Regions from separate parts of the Psychrobacillus sp. FSL H8-0487 genome, predicted to be linked through region 1. Evidence: riboswitches for the same ligand, from Rfam matches in the RefSeq annotation. Region 1 holds a riboswitch; the other holds the start of a gene.
What was found. Region 1 has a riboswitch for S-adenosylmethionine ahead of MHI47_RS08365 (MetQ/NlpA family ABC transporter substrate-binding protein). Riboswitches for the same ligand answer to the same signal wherever they lie in the genome.
Positions count from the first base shown of each region.

Region 2: another riboswitch for S-adenosylmethionine. It lies ahead of mtnK (S-methyl-5-thioribose kinase); the one in region 1 lies ahead of MHI47_RS08365 (MetQ/NlpA family ABC transporter substrate-binding protein).

Region 1 covers NZ_JBBOZA010000001.1:1,689,079-1,697,329, forward strand. Annotated here, with positions in the region: gene MHI47_RS08340 (CaiB/BaiF CoA transferase family protein) at 1-613, opposite strand, end outside; gene MHI47_RS08345 (alpha-hydroxy-acid oxidizing protein) at 640-1,776, opposite strand; gene MHI47_RS08350 (enoyl-CoA hydratase/isomerase family protein) at 1,792-2,568, opposite strand; gene MHI47_RS08355 (methionine ABC transporter permease) at 2,583-3,254, opposite strand; gene MHI47_RS08360 (methionine ABC transporter ATP-binding protein) at 3,247-4,272, opposite strand; gene MHI47_RS08365 (MetQ/NlpA family ABC transporter substrate-binding protein) at 4,335-5,156, opposite strand; SAM riboswitch class I at 5,249-5,364, opposite strand; gene MHI47_RS08370 (PPC domain-containing DNA-binding protein) at 5,518-6,018, shown strand; gene MHI47_RS08375 (hypothetical protein) at 6,204-6,545, shown strand; gene MHI47_RS08380 (pyridoxal phosphate-dependent aminotransferase) at 6,687-7,871, opposite strand.
Region 2 covers NZ_JBBOZA010000001.1:3,751,017-3,759,267, reverse strand. Annotated here, with positions in the region: gene MHI47_RS19255 (transporter substrate-binding domain-containing protein) at 1-5, shown strand, start outside; gene MHI47_RS19250 (amino acid ABC transporter permease) at 135-896, shown strand; gene MHI47_RS19245 (amino acid ABC transporter ATP-binding protein) at 915-1,649, shown strand; gene MHI47_RS19240 (hypothetical protein) at 1,673-2,407, shown strand; gene MHI47_RS19235 (heme oxygenase) at 2,424-2,762, opposite strand; gene MHI47_RS19230 (1,2-dihydroxy-3-keto-5-methylthiopentene dioxygenase) at 2,839-3,372, opposite strand; gene MHI47_RS19225 (methylthioribulose 1-phosphate dehydratase) at 3,388-4,002, opposite strand; gene MHI47_RS19220 (2-hydroxy-3-keto-5-methylthiopentenyl-1-phosphate phosphatase) at 3,999-4,664, opposite strand; gene mtnW (2,3-diketo-5-methylthiopentyl-1-phosphate enolase) at 4,669-5,883, opposite strand; SAM riboswitch class I at 5,988-6,092, opposite strand; SAM riboswitch class I at 6,250-6,406, shown strand; gene mtnK (S-methyl-5-thioribose kinase) at 6,482-7,669, shown strand; gene mtnA (S-methyl-5-thioribose-1-phosphate isomerase) at 7,669-8,251, shown strand, end outside.

The DNA.
Region 1 (8,251 bases):
CAAGACCAGAATCTACAAGGGAGACATCAATATATTGACCAGTCCCTTTTTTAAGTCGATAAATATAGGCAGACAAAATAGATTGAATGGCCGTTTGAGCAGCAGCTATATCATGAATAGCGATTCCAACTTTGACAGGTTTCCCATTTTTTTCTCCGGTCATATCAATCAGACCAGAAAGACCTTGCGCCATAATATCATAGCCGCCTTTGTCTTTATACGGGCCTGTTTGACCATAACCAGATATAGAACAATAAATCAAAGCGGGATTTAAAGCTTTCAGCGTGTCATAATCAATGCCTAGTTTTTTTGTAACTCCCGGTCGATAATTTTCTATAAAAACATCCGCTTCTTTAATAAGTTTATATAATACCTCAAGACCTTTATCTGTTTTTAAATTAAGGCATATTCCGCGTTTGTTCCGATTGACCATCATATACATATAGCTTTCTTCATTTATATAAGGACCCATACTTCGAGTGTCGTCCCCATTTGGGAATTTTTCCACTTTTATAACGTCTGCACCCATATCAGCTAAAACCATGGTGCAATAGGGTCCAGCGAGAACTTGAGATAGATCAACTACTTTCATTCCATTTAATGCTTGTTCCATCACCAATCTACCACCTTATAGAATCCTTAATCCTTAAATAACTGTAGGTTTTGTACTTCTTCTAGATTCCGCGCACCACTCAAGGAGATAGAAACTCTAGTTTCTTGTAGGAAGTTTTCTAACACGCGTTCCACGCCTTCCTGACCGCCACTGGCTAATCCCCATATTACTGGACGACCTATGCAAACTGCAGTTGCTCCAAGTGCTAAAGCTTTTACTGCATCAGAACCTCTTCTAATTCCACTATCAAATAAAATAGGGATTCGTCCATTAACTGCTTGAACTACTGCCGGAAGGGCATCGATACTCGCAATAACACCATCTAACTGGCGACCACCATGATTAGAAACGATAATTCCATCTATTCCTTTTTCCACGGCAAGTTTAGCATCTTCCGGATGAAGTATTCCTTTTATTAGAATTGGTAGTGTTGTATGTTCACGTAACTCGGAAATATTCGTCCAGTTTAAAGTAGGATGGTATATATTTTCAATAATTTTATGGACGATAGTTTCTTGAGAATGATCGCTCAGTGCGGACATGAATACTGGATCAGACACATAATTACCTTGTCCGAAACCGCGTTTTAATGGAGAGTACTGATTGCGAATATCTTCCTCACGCCATCCAAGCATCGTCGTATCGACTGTAAGTACAATTGCTTTATAACCTGCAGCTTCTGCTCTTCTTACCATACTAAAGGAAACTTCCTTCTGTTGAGAGGACCAATATAATTGGAACCATTTTGAACTTCCCTTTGTTTCAGCGGCAATTTCTTCAATAGAATAGCTAGACACGGTACTTTGAATATATGGGAATTCCAATTTTGCCGCAGCTTTAGAAACCGCCAATTCGCCGTCTTCATGGGCTATTTTATTGACTCCAACAGGAGCTATAAAGAGGGGGTGGGGATATGTATGTCCAAGAATCGTTACTTCTGTATTTAAAGTAGACACATCCGTTAAAAAGCGGGGGATGATTGAATACTTATAAAAGGAATCTGTATTTTTCCTGTAGGTTTCTTCTCCACCAGCAGAAGAACGAATATAACCAAACGGGCCGGGTTCTAATGCTTGTTTTGCAGCAGCTTCCAATTCGGTAAAATTTATCGGGTAATGCTTACTTGCTTCGATACTTTTTAATAATAAATCATTCGTAGACATATCAAAGTTCACCTCTTATGAAAAATTTGGTTTTCTTTTTTCTAAAAACGCTTCAATGCCTTCTTTATAGTCATCAGAGCTGAAAGATTCTAAAATTAGCTTTTCAATTTCTTCTGTTTCTTCGTTGTCGCCATCAATAATTGCTTGAATTACTTGTTTAATCCCGTTGTTGGCAACAGAAGACTTACGAATAATTTGACGAGCGAATTCAAGACACTTTTCCTCAATTTCTCCCAATGGATAAATATAATCGACTAAGCCAATTTCTTTTCCTTCTTCGGCTGTGATTAGCTTAGCGGTATACAATAATTCCTTTGCTTTCGTAAGACCGATAAGATTTACCAAGCGCTTCGTACTAACGAGATTATAAATAATGCCAATGTTTGCAGCGGTTATCCCAAGCTTGCTACCAGAAGAGGCAAATCGGAAGTCACAGGAATTTGCAAGTTCTAATCCCCCACCTATAGCTAATGTTTTAATAAGGGCAATAGTAGGTTTAGGGAAACGATATAATTTCTCAATAGATTCAAGAGTTGCATCATTATAATCTTTTGCTTTTTGAGCAGAGAAACGATTTTCTAGAAACTCTGTTATATCTGCACCAGAAGAGAATGCAGTTTCATCTACTCCTTTAAGGATTAATAATTTAACTTTTGAATCCTTCTCCAGTTCAGTCAATAATTCACCTAACTGTTTAAACATAGCCAGTGAGAATGAATTCTTCTTGTCTGATCTGTTAAAAACAACTGTTGCGATAGATTCACTGCGCTCCACATATAATAGATTTGTCATTCGTAACCCTCCTACTAGTCTTTTTTAATATTCGCTGCAATACGGTTTCCGATAGATTGAATACTTTGGACAAGGATGATTAAAATGACTACTGTTGCATACATAACATCTACTTCATAGCGCAAATGTCCGAAACGATATGCCAAGTCGCCTAAACCACCTGCTCCGACCATTCCAGCCATTGCAGTAGCTCCAATCAAACTTACCGTTGAAATGGTTAACCCTAAAACGATAGAAGGGCGAGCTTCACGAAGTAAGACATTCCAAATGATGGCACCTGTACTAATACCCATTGCTGTATATGCCTCAATAACACCGTTCTCCACTTCAAGTAGGGCAGATTCCATTAGTCTAGCAATATATGGTGCTGTATAAATGACTAATGGCACGATAACTCCTTGCACACCAATAGTTGTTCCAACGATGAGTTTTGTAAATGGCAAGATGAAGAATAGTAAAATAATGAACGGGATAGAACGTACAATATTTATGATTAAATTAGTTAATTGATAAATAAACTTATTTGCCAATGCCTGACCAGGTCTAGTTAAAACGATTAAAATACCTAATGGAATCCCGATTAGTACAGAGAAGAAAAGGGAAATACTAACCATTTGAAATGTTTCTACAACAGATACACCAATAATCGGTAGCCATTGCTCTACAAATTGATCTGTTCTACTCATGAGAATGTCCCTCCAATTCTTCCGTTGCTACACCTTGTGCTTCTAGATAGTTAATAGCGTTTTTCACTTGTTCTTTGTCGCCAATTAAGTGAACGACTATATTTCCGACGATGCCATTCTTCAATTCGATAATATTAGCAGTTAAAATGTTTGGCTGAACATTAAATTTTTGACTAACTTCTGCCAATAACGGTTTTCCAGTACTTTCCCCTACAAATGTTAAACGAGTGACTGCGCCTGTAACATTCAACTGAGCAATCAATGAATTGGATAAATTCCGTTGGCTAATTGTATTTAAAAACTTTTTGGTAGTAGGGTGGGTAGGCTTCGTAAATAGATTGATAGCTGTATCCTGTTCCACGATAACTCCATTTTCCATGACATATACATGATCGCAAATTTTTTGAATGACATTCATTTCATGCGTGATTAAGAGTATAGTAATTCCTAATTCACGATTGATCTTTAGTAGCAAATCTAAGATGGAATCAGTTGTTTCTGGATCCAGTGCACTGGTTGCTTCATCGCTAAGCAATACTTCAGGTTCCTGAGCAAGTGCGCGAGCGATAGCAACACGTTGCTTTTGTCCACCTGATAACTGGTTAGGATAATTTGTATGCTTGTCAGTTAAACCAACTATGTCTAAATATTGCTCCACCCGTTTTTTTACCTCGTCTTTGTTATAGCCGAGTAGCTTTAGTGGAATGGCGATATTATCATAAACCGTTGCTGTTTTAAGTAGGTTAAATCCTTGAAAAATCATGCCAACTTTATTGCGAGTTTTACGCAATTTAGGGAGGGGTAAGGAAGTAAGTTCGACTCCGTTTATGAAAACTTTACCTTCCGTAGGTTTTTCCAGTAAATTTACGCAACGAATTAGTGTGCTTTTTCCAGCACCACTATATCCTATAACACCGTGGATTTCTCCTTGATTTACCCGTATATTTACTTGTTTTACTGCCTTTACAGCTCCACTTTTACTATTAAACTCTTTCGAGACATTTTCTAATACAATCATTTCACGATCTTCCTTTCTTTTTAAAGAAAACGCTACCGAAGTCGGTAACGTTTATGACTCCATTATTCGTCCCAGCTAGGTAAAACTGAACCTTTAAACTCTTCTTCGATGAATTTTTTAACTTCTTCCGATTGATATGCTTTGATAAACTTTTGGATTGTCGGATCATCTTTGTTTTCTGCACGGACTACAATATAGTTCACGTAAGGAGAATTGGAAGATTCTAGTAATATGGAATCCTCTTTTGGACTAATACCTGCTTCAAGTGCAAAGTTTGTATTGATGGCAGCTGCATCTACTTCACTCAGTTGTTTCGGGATTTGAGCAGCTTCTAGTTCAATAAATTCTAGGTTTTTTGGGTTTTCTTCAATGTCATAAATACTTGCTGATTCTCTTTTATCTTTTTTAATTTTGATAAAGCCATTTTCTTCTAAAATATATAATGCACGAGCGCCATTTGTAGGATCGTTTGGTAAACCAAAAGTTGCTCCATCTGGCAGGTCATCTATAGAATCATATTTGTCTGAATAGACACCCATTGGATTTAATATCGTTTTTCCTACAGGAACTAAATCTGTGCCATGGTCTTCGTTAAACGTATCTAGGAATGGCTCATGCTGATAGCTATTTGCATCTAAATCCTCTTCCGATAAGGCTGTATTAGGTAAAATATAGTCAGAGAAAACTTTAAGCTTAACTTCTAATCCGTCCTTAGCAGCCACTTTAGCAGCCACTTCTACAATTTGTTCATGTGGCCCAGCAGTTACACCTACTACTATTTTGTCCTCATTAATCGCTTTAGTTTCTGAAGTTGCATCATCTCCACAAGCTACAAGAGCTCCAGATAAAAGTACCGTTGACAATAAAAATCCAAATTTCTTCATTTTCCATTCCTCCAAATAATTATTCAGAACGTTGTATAAATATAAAAGCCCCTCTTTCAAAAGAAAGAGAGGCGCATACATACGTTAGTCCTCTCTTATCTATCAAAACAAAATTGTTTTGCTGGATTTAGCACCTTTCCACATAGATTATTAGGTGGATGGTTGCCGAGCTTCATAGGGCCAGTCCCTCAGCTACTCTTGATAAGAGATATCAGCTATTAAGTTTTTCAACAGTTCATAAAATATAATTTACTACATCAACTTATTAAAGTCAACCTACTTTTTTTGTAGTTGCGTATAACATTCTAAATAGTATATGTTTAATAAAAATAAATAATTATACAAAAAGGGTGTGTAAGCGTTGTCAAAAGTAAGAGCAAACTTTGCAGTTGGTCAGCTAGGAAAGGTAGTAGGAGCGCGTTTAGTATATGGAACTGATTTGCTAGAAGGAATAGAGGAATTGTGTAAAGTGAATGGAATTAATTCTGCTACAATTCTTAGTTGTTTTGGAAGTTTTCAAAGAAGTGGATTTGTTTATTTGATACCAAACGAAGATTCACCCATAGGTGTAGGGTACAATAACCTCGTTGTCAAAGAGGGGCCAATCGAGTTTTTGCAGGGGACGGGAGTTGTCTGTCAAAGAGATGGACAGTTTGAAACACATTTCCATGGGACAATATGTGACCAATATGGCAATATTTTTGGTGGTCATTTTATGAAAGGTGAAAATCCTGTTATTACAGTAGATTTAGTGTTGGCAGAAACTATTGGTATGGATTTTCAGCGGAAGTTTGATGAAGAAACAGGAGCAAATCAGTTTTATCCGGTAGAAAAGAAAAAAGATAAACCTAATCAGCTTTAACACAAATAGAAAATGCCGCCTCATTTAATGGGCGGCATTTTTGTTAAAATAAATCGCTATGTTAAAAGTGTTACACTTAAACTAACGCAGCGGTTTAGTCGAATAAATAAAATTAGAAAAAAGCGGAACTTTAGTTTGTTTATATTCGTAAATTATTATTATGACACTTGAAAGGGGGATTTTTTATGTACAAAGTGAATGGTATAGAAGCTTATGAAGCACATAATCGAACTGAGTTATTAGCAGGTTTAGAGGCAAAATCTGAATATATCCTTATTAAAGGAGACTATTATAAAGAAGTAAGAAAGATTATGGATACTCATCTTCCAGAGAACGAAAGTATAGGAGTGGCATTAGGAAGTGCGGGTGTGTTATCAATTCTTATTTATGCAATAGATGCAGTAAGAAATTCATTCAGTAATGCAGATAAAATGGATAAAAAAATTGACAGAAAGTTAAATTCATTCATGGTTAAAAAAATTACAGATGATGGTTTATTATTGAGCTTAAAGCAGTTAGATTATTAGAACTTGCATACATAGAACTATTTTGGATAGTTCTATGTGAATAAATACACTTAAACAAACGGGTGTTTTAGTAAAAACATACACCAAAGTAAAATGAGCGTGGAGATATATTCCAGCTCATTTTTTTATGTGCATTTCAAATCAACCTTTGCCTTTAACATAGCCAAATAAATTAAGCTTTCCGATCCTTGTAATTGCTTCTTTCAATCGGTCTTCATCCACTAACAATCCTACTCGAACATATCCTTCGCCGGATGACCCAAATCCATTACCAGCAGCAACCGCTACGTCAGCTTCTTGTAACAATAAATCTGCAAAAGCTTCACTCGTATAATTATCAGGGACTGGTAGCCAAGCAAAGAAGGATCCTTTCGGTGCAGTCACCTTCCATCCAATGCTAGTACAAGCTTCGACTAAAGCATTCCGTCTGCCTTCATATAGATTAACCAGTTCCTTTACACATGCTTGGCTACCGTTCAAAGCAACAGTTGCAGCATCTTGAACAGCAGGGAAGATACTAACAAATAAGTGGTCTTGAATAATATTAATAGCTTCAATGATTTTAGAGTTTCCAACTGCAAAACCAACGCGCCAACCAGCCATATTATAAGTTTTGGACAGTGTGTACATTTCGATACCAACGTCTTTTGCTCCATCAGCTTGTAAGAAGCTTACTGGCTTCACACCGTCAAAACCTATTCCTCCATATGCAAAATCATGGACAATAGCAATATCATTTTCTTTTGCCAATGTAACAGTTTCTTGGAAAAAGTCTAAATTAGCGATAGCGCCAGTAGGATTATTTGGATAATTTAAGTACATAAGTTTTGCTTGTTGTTTTTGTTGTTCTGTTAATGAGCTATAATCCGGCAGGAAATTATTTTCCCCCAGTAATGGCATAGTATTAAACTCGACATTTGCCAATCCTACTCCCGATAAATAATCAGGATAACCAGGGTCTGGAAGTAACATTAACTCATGCTCATTCATCAAAGCTAATGGGAGTTCTACTAACCCAATTTTCGTTCCAAATAAAATTGCCACTTCCGTTTCAGGGTCAATATCTACATTATATTCCCGTTTATAAAAATTGGATGCTGCTTTTTTAAAATCCCCCGTTCCACGAAAGGGACTATACCTATGATTTAGTGGATTAGCGGCCGCTTCTTGGACTGCTTGCACAATATGTGGGGGAGTGGGCTGATCAGGATTACCTTGTCCTAAATTAATCACATCTCGACCCTCTAGAACTGCATCTCCCACTTTTTTGACAAGTGTAGCAAAGAACTGAGAAGGTAGATTGTTTAAACGGTTTGAAAATTCCATGTACAAAACCTCGTTTTCTAAAAAGTTGCATTTGTATTTTTATTCTAACAAAAATAAATAGCTTGTCTATGTATTGGTTGGTTTTTATAGTTATTGATTTTTAAAATGTGAATCTTTTTTCATGCTTGGACGTGTAGGACTGGACATCTTTTTCCTGTATTACATTTTTCCAACTAGCATGACGATAATTCCAACTAGAAAGCCTAAAATTCCAACAAAACGTACCAATATTCCAACTAACCATCAAATTAGAGCTCCAAAAGATTGCCTTGATGTCACTTACGCCCACTTTTTAAATAATTCCCTTCGTAATTCACTGAAAACCGCTTAATAAGATACTAATAGCTTCAAAAAGTATTACGGATGATTTTGCGTGTCTT
Region 2 (8,251 bases), 2.1 Mb from region 1:
AATAAGGGTGAAGTGATACCGGCTGCATCTTTTTGCAGTCGGTTTTTATATGGAATATATGCTTTCTAATTATTAACTATCTAGCTCCAGACGCCAGCAGCGTCTGCGGCTTTTCTAAGAAAGGAGGGAAATGTATGAGCATTGAATATATTATTTCGATGATTACTAATAACTGGCCGATGTTCCTTCGTGGAGCAGGAATGACATTATTAATATCAATTATTGGTACAATTTTTGGTGCAGTTATTGGCTTGCTAGCAGGGGTTATTCGTACAATTCCTAAACCTGAAAGAAAAATGAAACGTATTTTGTTAAAAGTAGTAAATCTAATACTTTCTGCATATATTGAGTTTTTTAGAGGAACTCCGATGATCGTACAGGCCATGGTAATATTCTATGGATCTGCGCTTGCTTTTGGGATAGATATGGACCGTACAACAGCAGCAATATTCATCGTTTCGATCAACACGGGTGCATATATGGCAGAAATTGTACGGGGCGGTGTTATTTCCATTGATAAGGGGCAATTCGAAGCTGCACAAGCAATTGGTATGAATCATGTTCAAACAATGTGGAGTGTTGTTCTACCTCAAGTCATCCGAAATATTTTACCAGCAACAGGAAATCAATTTATCATTAATATTAAAGATACGTCTGTCTTGAATGTAATAGGTGTTACGGAACTATATTTTCAAGCGAAAACAGTTGCAGGTATAAGCTTTAAATACTTTGAACCATTCTTTATAGCATGTATTTTGTATTTCGTCATGACGTTTACAGTAACATTAATATTACGATATATAGAGAGAAGATTAGACGGCCCGGAAAACTACAGTATGATTGGTCAGCCGCCACCGCAACTTATGTTACCTAAAAATAATGCGAATATCGATTAAACGAAGGAGGAGAAATCTATGGGAAATGTCATCGAAGTTCAACATTTAAGTAAATCCTTCGGAAATCATGAGGTCTTAAGAGACATAGATTTTTCAGTGAACAAAGGAGAGGTTATTTGCATCATCGGTTCCTCTGGATCAGGAAAATCTACTTTACTTCGTTGTATAAATTTGTTGGAAAAGCCTAGTGGCGGTCAAATTATTTATCGTGGAGAGAATATTTTAGATGAAAAACATGATATCCATGCCTACCGAAAAAAGTTAGGAATGGTTTTTCAACAGTTCAACTTATTTAATAACCATAATGCGTTAAACAATTGTATGGTAGGTCAAGTAAAGGTATTAAAACGTTCTAAAGAGGATGCCGAAAAGATTGCGTTAAAATACTTAAAAGTAGTGGGAATGGATCATTATGTAAATGCCAAGCCTAAGCAACTATCAGGTGGTCAAAAGCAACGTGTCGCTATAGCAAGAGCACTTTCCATGGAACCGGATGTCATGTTATTTGATGAACCTACCTCCGCACTGGATCCAGAAATGGTTGGAGAGGTATTAAAAGTGATGAAAGAGTTAGCAAGTACGGGACTTACAATGTTAATAGTGACACATGAAATGGAGTTTGCTAAAGAAGTAGCCGATCGGGTTGTTTTTATGGATAAAGGCGTAATTGCTGAGGAGGGACCTCCAGAACAAATTTTCAACAACCCGAGGGAAGAAAGAACTAAAACATTTTTAAAACGAACATTAAGTTAATAACAGTATGGAGGAATCGAAAGGTGGACCTTTTCAATCTGATAAAAAAAGAACGAGAATACTGGCTTGTGGATCAACATAAAGTATCCCATATTCCAAATATAGATTATTTAGTTGCGTTCGATCAATTATTAACAGAGTGGAAAGAACAAAATGTAGCATATCTATCCCTTCTGATGGATGAAGAAAATGAGGATTGGCTTTTAAAGCGTCGGTTCAAAAAAGTGTCGTCTATTGTAGAGTACACAAAGACACTACAAGGACCATTTAAAAATACTAGTGATTTTCAAGTAGATGCTCTCTCTGAGAGTCAAGTTACGGATTCTGATTTTGCTAGATTGTATGATGCATGTAGGAGTGGCTCAGCGAACAAGAATAAGCTGTTTTCTATCAGTCAAATAATGGAGTCATTAGAACTTGAATTAGGTACTAATTGGCGAGATCAATGTTTTATCTTTTCTCAAAATGGCAGAAACTACGGTATTAGTATTCCTCATATTGAACAATGCACGACAGAAGAAGGTAGAATGTTTTACTTTGGGGTAGTTCCAGAGCAACGTCAAAAAGGATATGGAAAGATATTTCATGCTATTTCTTTAGAGCTTTTGAAAACATTAGGTGCCAAGATATATGTAGGGAGTACAGACACAGGAAATGCCCCTATGAGACGGATTTTTGAAACAAATGGATGTATATTACGAGATATAAAGGGGATTTACCGAATAGACATGAAAAAAGTGGATGAACTCAGAAGATGAGTCCTCCACTTTTATTTTAGTTTTTGGAAATTGCTTCTATTGAAGCGGCAACTTTAGAAATGATTAATTCATTACCTAAAAGTGGAGATTCTTTAGAAGCTTCAGGAGAGCCAGACTCGGGACGTTTATGCGATTCTTTGAAGAGATCACTGTCTTTCCATGCTTGGAAGTTTTCTTCTTTCTCCCAGTACATATTTACATTCATTTCATCATATTCAGTTGGTCCTTGAGTAATAGCGACCTCTACTTTGATGAAGCCTTCCATTTCTTGAAGGGGGCTTGGTTTTGTGAAATTTGGAGCCATTTTTTCTGCAAATCCTGGTTTGGTTTTGATGCGATTCGTTACAATAATCATTGTACATTCTCCTTTCTTATTAGATAAAGTTAGTATAGCATTCCTTTTTTCTTATTCCTACAAAGAGCATTTACCTCTATTGTTCTACTGCTTCCTCTTGATAAACTGGGACCCACCCCTCTGTTGTTACAAATATGCGTACAGCAACAACTTTACGGTCCTCTGATAATGTGAAGTAATGTGTAATATTCTCAGGCACAGATATCAAATCACCAGGTGAAAGATGAACTTCAAAGTAGCGTTCATCCTTGCCTTGTATGATGAAGACACCGTGACCACTTACAATATAACGAACTTCATCGTCGGTATGAAGGTGTTTGCGTTCGAAATTTTTTAATAGTTCGTCTAAGTTTGGGTTCGAATCTGAAAGAGAGATAATATCGGCCGCTTGATAGCCACGGCGACTAGAGATATCATCTATTTCAATTTGGAAGGCTTGGAGAATCTCTTGCTTTTCTCCGTCGCTTAAGTCAAATTTTTCACGAAGGTTTTCTGGTAGTTTGTTAATATCCCAATGCTCATAAATTACTTCTTGGTTCTCTAAAAATGCTGCTACCTCTTTTTGCTCTTTAATTGTTTCATTTGTTCCTTGAATTTTAATAATAGCCATTAACAATCTTCCTTTCTATTTTGAGTGTATTTGATGTAGTGCTAATTGATACTGAAATAAAAATTCGCAAGCTTCAAGTAATTTTTTTGCCTCAAATCCATCTTTTCCCCAAACAGTTATTCCGTGATTTCGAATGAGTATAACTCCCTTGTCTGCAGAAATATACGGTGTAAACTCTTCTGCAAGCTTTGGTATATGGGCGTAGTTAGGGATAATGGGTATCGATAGTATGGCATCCTCTTCCCACATTCCAAAAGCTTTAATAAGTTCAATACCTTGAAAATCCACTGAACCTTTGTCACCATATAATTCGGAAATAACGTTATTTGCAACTGTATGGATGTGTAAGCTACAACCTGCATTTGTTTCGCGATATATTGCACAGTGTAATAATGTTTCGGCTGATGGAGTTAAATGTGTATTTTCGACTGGGTTTCCATCTGCATCAACAAGTAAAAAATCCTCTGCTGTTCTCTTTTTTTTATCTTTTCCGCTTGCTGTCACTAAGAACTCCATAGGATTATCATGTACTTTAATAGCAAGATTACCGCTCGTCCCCATAAACCAATCCCGTACGGCTAATTCATCTTTTATGTCTGCAAGTTCTTCCCATTTATCTTGTAAAGTCATACTTCCACACCTAACTTTGCGTCAATAATTTTTATCACATCGTGGAAGTTCTCAAAAGGTTCATAGGGAATATTCAATTCATCGCATTTTTCGATTAAGAAATCCCTCGCAATAACGACATTACCTAATTTTGCTGCTTCAAGATCAGTGATGGAATCCCCAATCACAACGCTCACAGCATCTTGGTCAAGAAGGGTACGAATAATAGAGGGTTTACAGCAACCACAGCCTTGGCTAGTACATCGATCATCACAGCTATACGGAAACTCAATGTGAATTGTATCCTTGAAAAATTCGGATGTATTACAATAGACTCCTGCAAATGGCCCGAATGGTTCTAGTAGCTTGTGGACAAAAAAGTCTATGCCGCCACTTACGATGTAGAGTGGTATGTTGTGTTTTTTTGCATAGGAGACAAATTCACTAAACCCATCACGGATGACTGCCTGCTTAAGCACAAAAGAGATAATGTCATCTTTTGACTCAACAGGAAGGAGTGTGAACATTTTTGCTACACCATCTTGTATGGAAATTCGTTGTCCTAAAATATCATCTTTAATCGATGTCCATTCTTGTGGAGCAAACTCTTTCATGATTGCCATAATGTTATCCTGATTGGTAATAGTTCCATCGAAGTCACAAAAAACTACAAGATTACTCATATTATCACCTCCATAATTCAAGTGCTGTGTTTAATTCACAATGGGTTTTAGCTGCTTCTTCTAATGGAATACCTTCCAAAACAGCCGATACTGCCTGTCTAAAAGCCAAACCTCCTCCGGTTGCACCGGCCGGATGACCGTGTACTCCACCCCCGGCATTAATGATGCTGTCGATTCCATAGTCATTCATTAACAGTGGTACGAGACCAGGGTGAATGCCTGCAGAAGGCACCGGAAAGCTTTGTTTTACTTCACTAGGCTTTGTTAGTTCTTTCCCTAAAGAAAGAGCTACAGATTTTTCAAGTGCAACACTGCCATAAGGAGAAGGGAATAATGAAAAATCTGCTCCTGCATAGCGGGTAAGTTTACCAAGCGCAAGTGCCGTGGAAACTCCATAAAATCCTGAGGATGTGAATGCTCCGCTATAAGCCGGATGAGCCATGAGTGGTAATTGAATCTCTTCGTCCTCTGCTAACTCCTGAAGAACGTCTAAACCGTATGCATGAACATTAAATAAGAGCGCATCTGCTCCAAGTTCCCGTGCTTTTTTGGCCTTGTCCTTTAGTTTGAATGTACGTCCCGACAAATTTACTGCGTATAGAGTACGATGACCAGTTTCTTCATAGACTTGTCTTAATACCTCTCGACCAGTATTGATACGTGTTTCAAAAGAAGTGAGTGGATTGTCAAATAGGATTTCGTCATCTTTTACAAGGTCAACTCCACCAAGTGCTTGTTGCTTCAGTTGTTGCGCTAGGTACTCGATATCTCTTCCAATGACACCTTTGAAGATACTCATGATGAGTGGACGTTCATAAACTCCCAATCTTTCTCGGATACCTTGAATGCCGAAGCGAGGGCCAGGGAAATGGGATAATATATTTGTGTCAAATTCTAAATCCAATAATTTTACTTCTCCATCCAAAGATAGTTTGCCGAAAACGGTAGTTAAAATTGCTGGTATATCTGCTGAAAAATTTGCGGCAGGATAGAATACTTTAATTTCTCCTTTAATTCTTTCCGGATGAATGGGGTGAAGAATATTTTCAAATTCAGTAACCGATCGTACAGTTCCTTTATGTTTTTTTAGCTGTTCCTGTTCTAAAAAAGCTAAATTGGTCCAAGAACCAATAGTCAATCCAAGGGCAATATCATCCGCTTTTTTTTCAAAAGAACCAGACTTTCCGTATAGTTGATAGTGCGCAGTAATTCCACTCATTTTTTCACTCCTAATATTAGAAAAGCGTAAGTGCCTAGGCGCTAGAGCTAGACAGATAATATAAAAAACCTCTTCAAATAAGAAGAGGTTAATAGCTTAACAACTTCTTATTTCTCAGCCATTTGACTGCAAGAATTAGCACCGTGTTCATAATTGAATCGGTTGCCGGGTATCATAGGGCTTGTCCCTCCACCTGCTCTAAATAAGAAAAAATATTCAGTTTGTATTTAATAAATTATATTGATTATTCCATGCATTAAAAATTCTGTCAACAAGAAATTGAAAAATTATCATTATTCAAAATTGTATTGACATAGCTTTTTCTAATATGCTAGGATTCTAAACAAACATCATAGTTGTACCGCACTCTTATCAAGAGCAGGCAGAGGGATAATGGCCCGATGACGCCCAGCAACCGACCGTAATACCGTTGTGAGACGGGGCGCTTTATGCGCCGGAATGTAAAATTCCGTAAGGCACGGTGCTAATTCCATCAGAAAGTTTACTTTCTGAGAGATAAGAGGTTCAGAATCTCTTATTCTAAGCCTCTTTCTTTTGGAAAGAGGTTTTTTATTTTGTAAATGAGAGGACGATCATAATGGCGGTAGTAGTAATGAAAGAATATGAATCATTAACTAAAGAAACGGTAATTTCACTGGCGATAGAGTTATCATTATTTTCTAGCGAAGCTCCATTAGTTTGCGAAGAGATTGGTGATGGAAATCTAAATTATGTATTCCGTGTAACAGATGGATCCGGTGAGAAAGGCATTATTATTAAACAGGCCTTACCCTATGCAAAGGTCATCGGGGAGAGCTGGCCACTTACTTTGAAAAGGGCAAAGATCGAAGCTAGTGCATTACAAAAACATGGAGAATACGCAGTTGGATTAGTCCCAAAAGTTTATGCAACTGATGAAAGCTTAGCAATCACAATCATGGAAGATCTGTCTCATCTTGAAATAGTTCGTGAGGGCTTGATAAAAGGAAAGTCCTATCCTAAATTATCAACCGATATTGGCGAATATCTAGCCTTAACACTTTTCAATACTTCTGACTTTGCACTCCACCCCTTTGAAAAAAAGTCACTTGTTGTAGAATTTTCTAACCCCGAGCTATGTAAGATCACAGAAGACTTAATCTTTACAGATCCTTTTTTTGATCATGAAACAAATGACTTTGAGCCAGCATTACAAGCAGAAGTGGAAGCTATTTGGAATAACAACTTGTTGAAATTGGAAGTAGCCAAGCTAAAAAGAAGTTTTTTGACGGAAGCCGAAGCTTTGTTACATGGGGATCTTCATACCGGAAGTATATTTGCGAGTGAAGCGGAAACGAAAGTAATTGACCCGGAATTTGCATTTTACGGCCCAATTGGATTTGATATTGGCTTATTTTTGGGGAACTTAATAGTTCAATCCTTTACGCGTCAAGATGACCAACGGGATGCTATACATACCCATATACAGAATACATGGAACACATTTTGCGCTAAATTTTCAGAGTGTTGGAAAAAAGGAGAGTCCGATTTATATAAAAGTATAGAAGGCTATGAGGCATTTGTGCTAGAAAAAATATTCCATGATTCCGTAGGGTTTGCAGGCTGTGAGCTAATTCGTAGAACGATTGGACTAGCACATGTGAAAGACTTAGATAGTATTGAAAACCATGAGCAACGAATTTTAACCAAAAAACGAACGCTTAAAGCTGGAGAAAGACTAATAGTGAGTCGTCATGAAATAAACTCAATAGATGCTGTAATTGAGCTGTTAGGAGAAATTCAATAATGAATGTTCCATTATCGATTAAGTGGGAAGGTAAGCGGTTAATAATTTTAGATCAACAGAAACTTCCCCATGAAATTATCTATATAACACTAGAAAATATGAAAGAAGTTCACGATGCAATTATTACTCTGAAAGTTCGTGGAGCTCCAGCCATTGGAATTACGGCAGCGTATGGATTAGCTATTGAGGCGCAGAGTTATCAAACAAATTCAATGATAGATTTTCTAGAATACTTAAAAAGAGATGCAGCATACTTGGGTGAATCTCGACCTACTGCTGTCAACTTGGTTTGGGCACTTGACCGTTTGTTGAAAGCAGCGAGTCCAATAGATAGTGTTTCGGATGCAAAGCAGATTCTAATTGAAGAAGCAAAAATAATTCACAAGGAAGATGAGGAGTCCTGTCAAAGTATCGGCGAGTTTGCACTCTCTCTACTTGAAGATAAAACGAAGGTAATGACGATTTGTAATGCTGGATCTATAGCCACCGCTAAGTATGGTACTGCTTTGGCTCCTTTTCATCTAGGGAAGGAACGTGGAAAAGAATTTGAAGTGTTTGCATGTGAAACTCGACCTGTCTTTC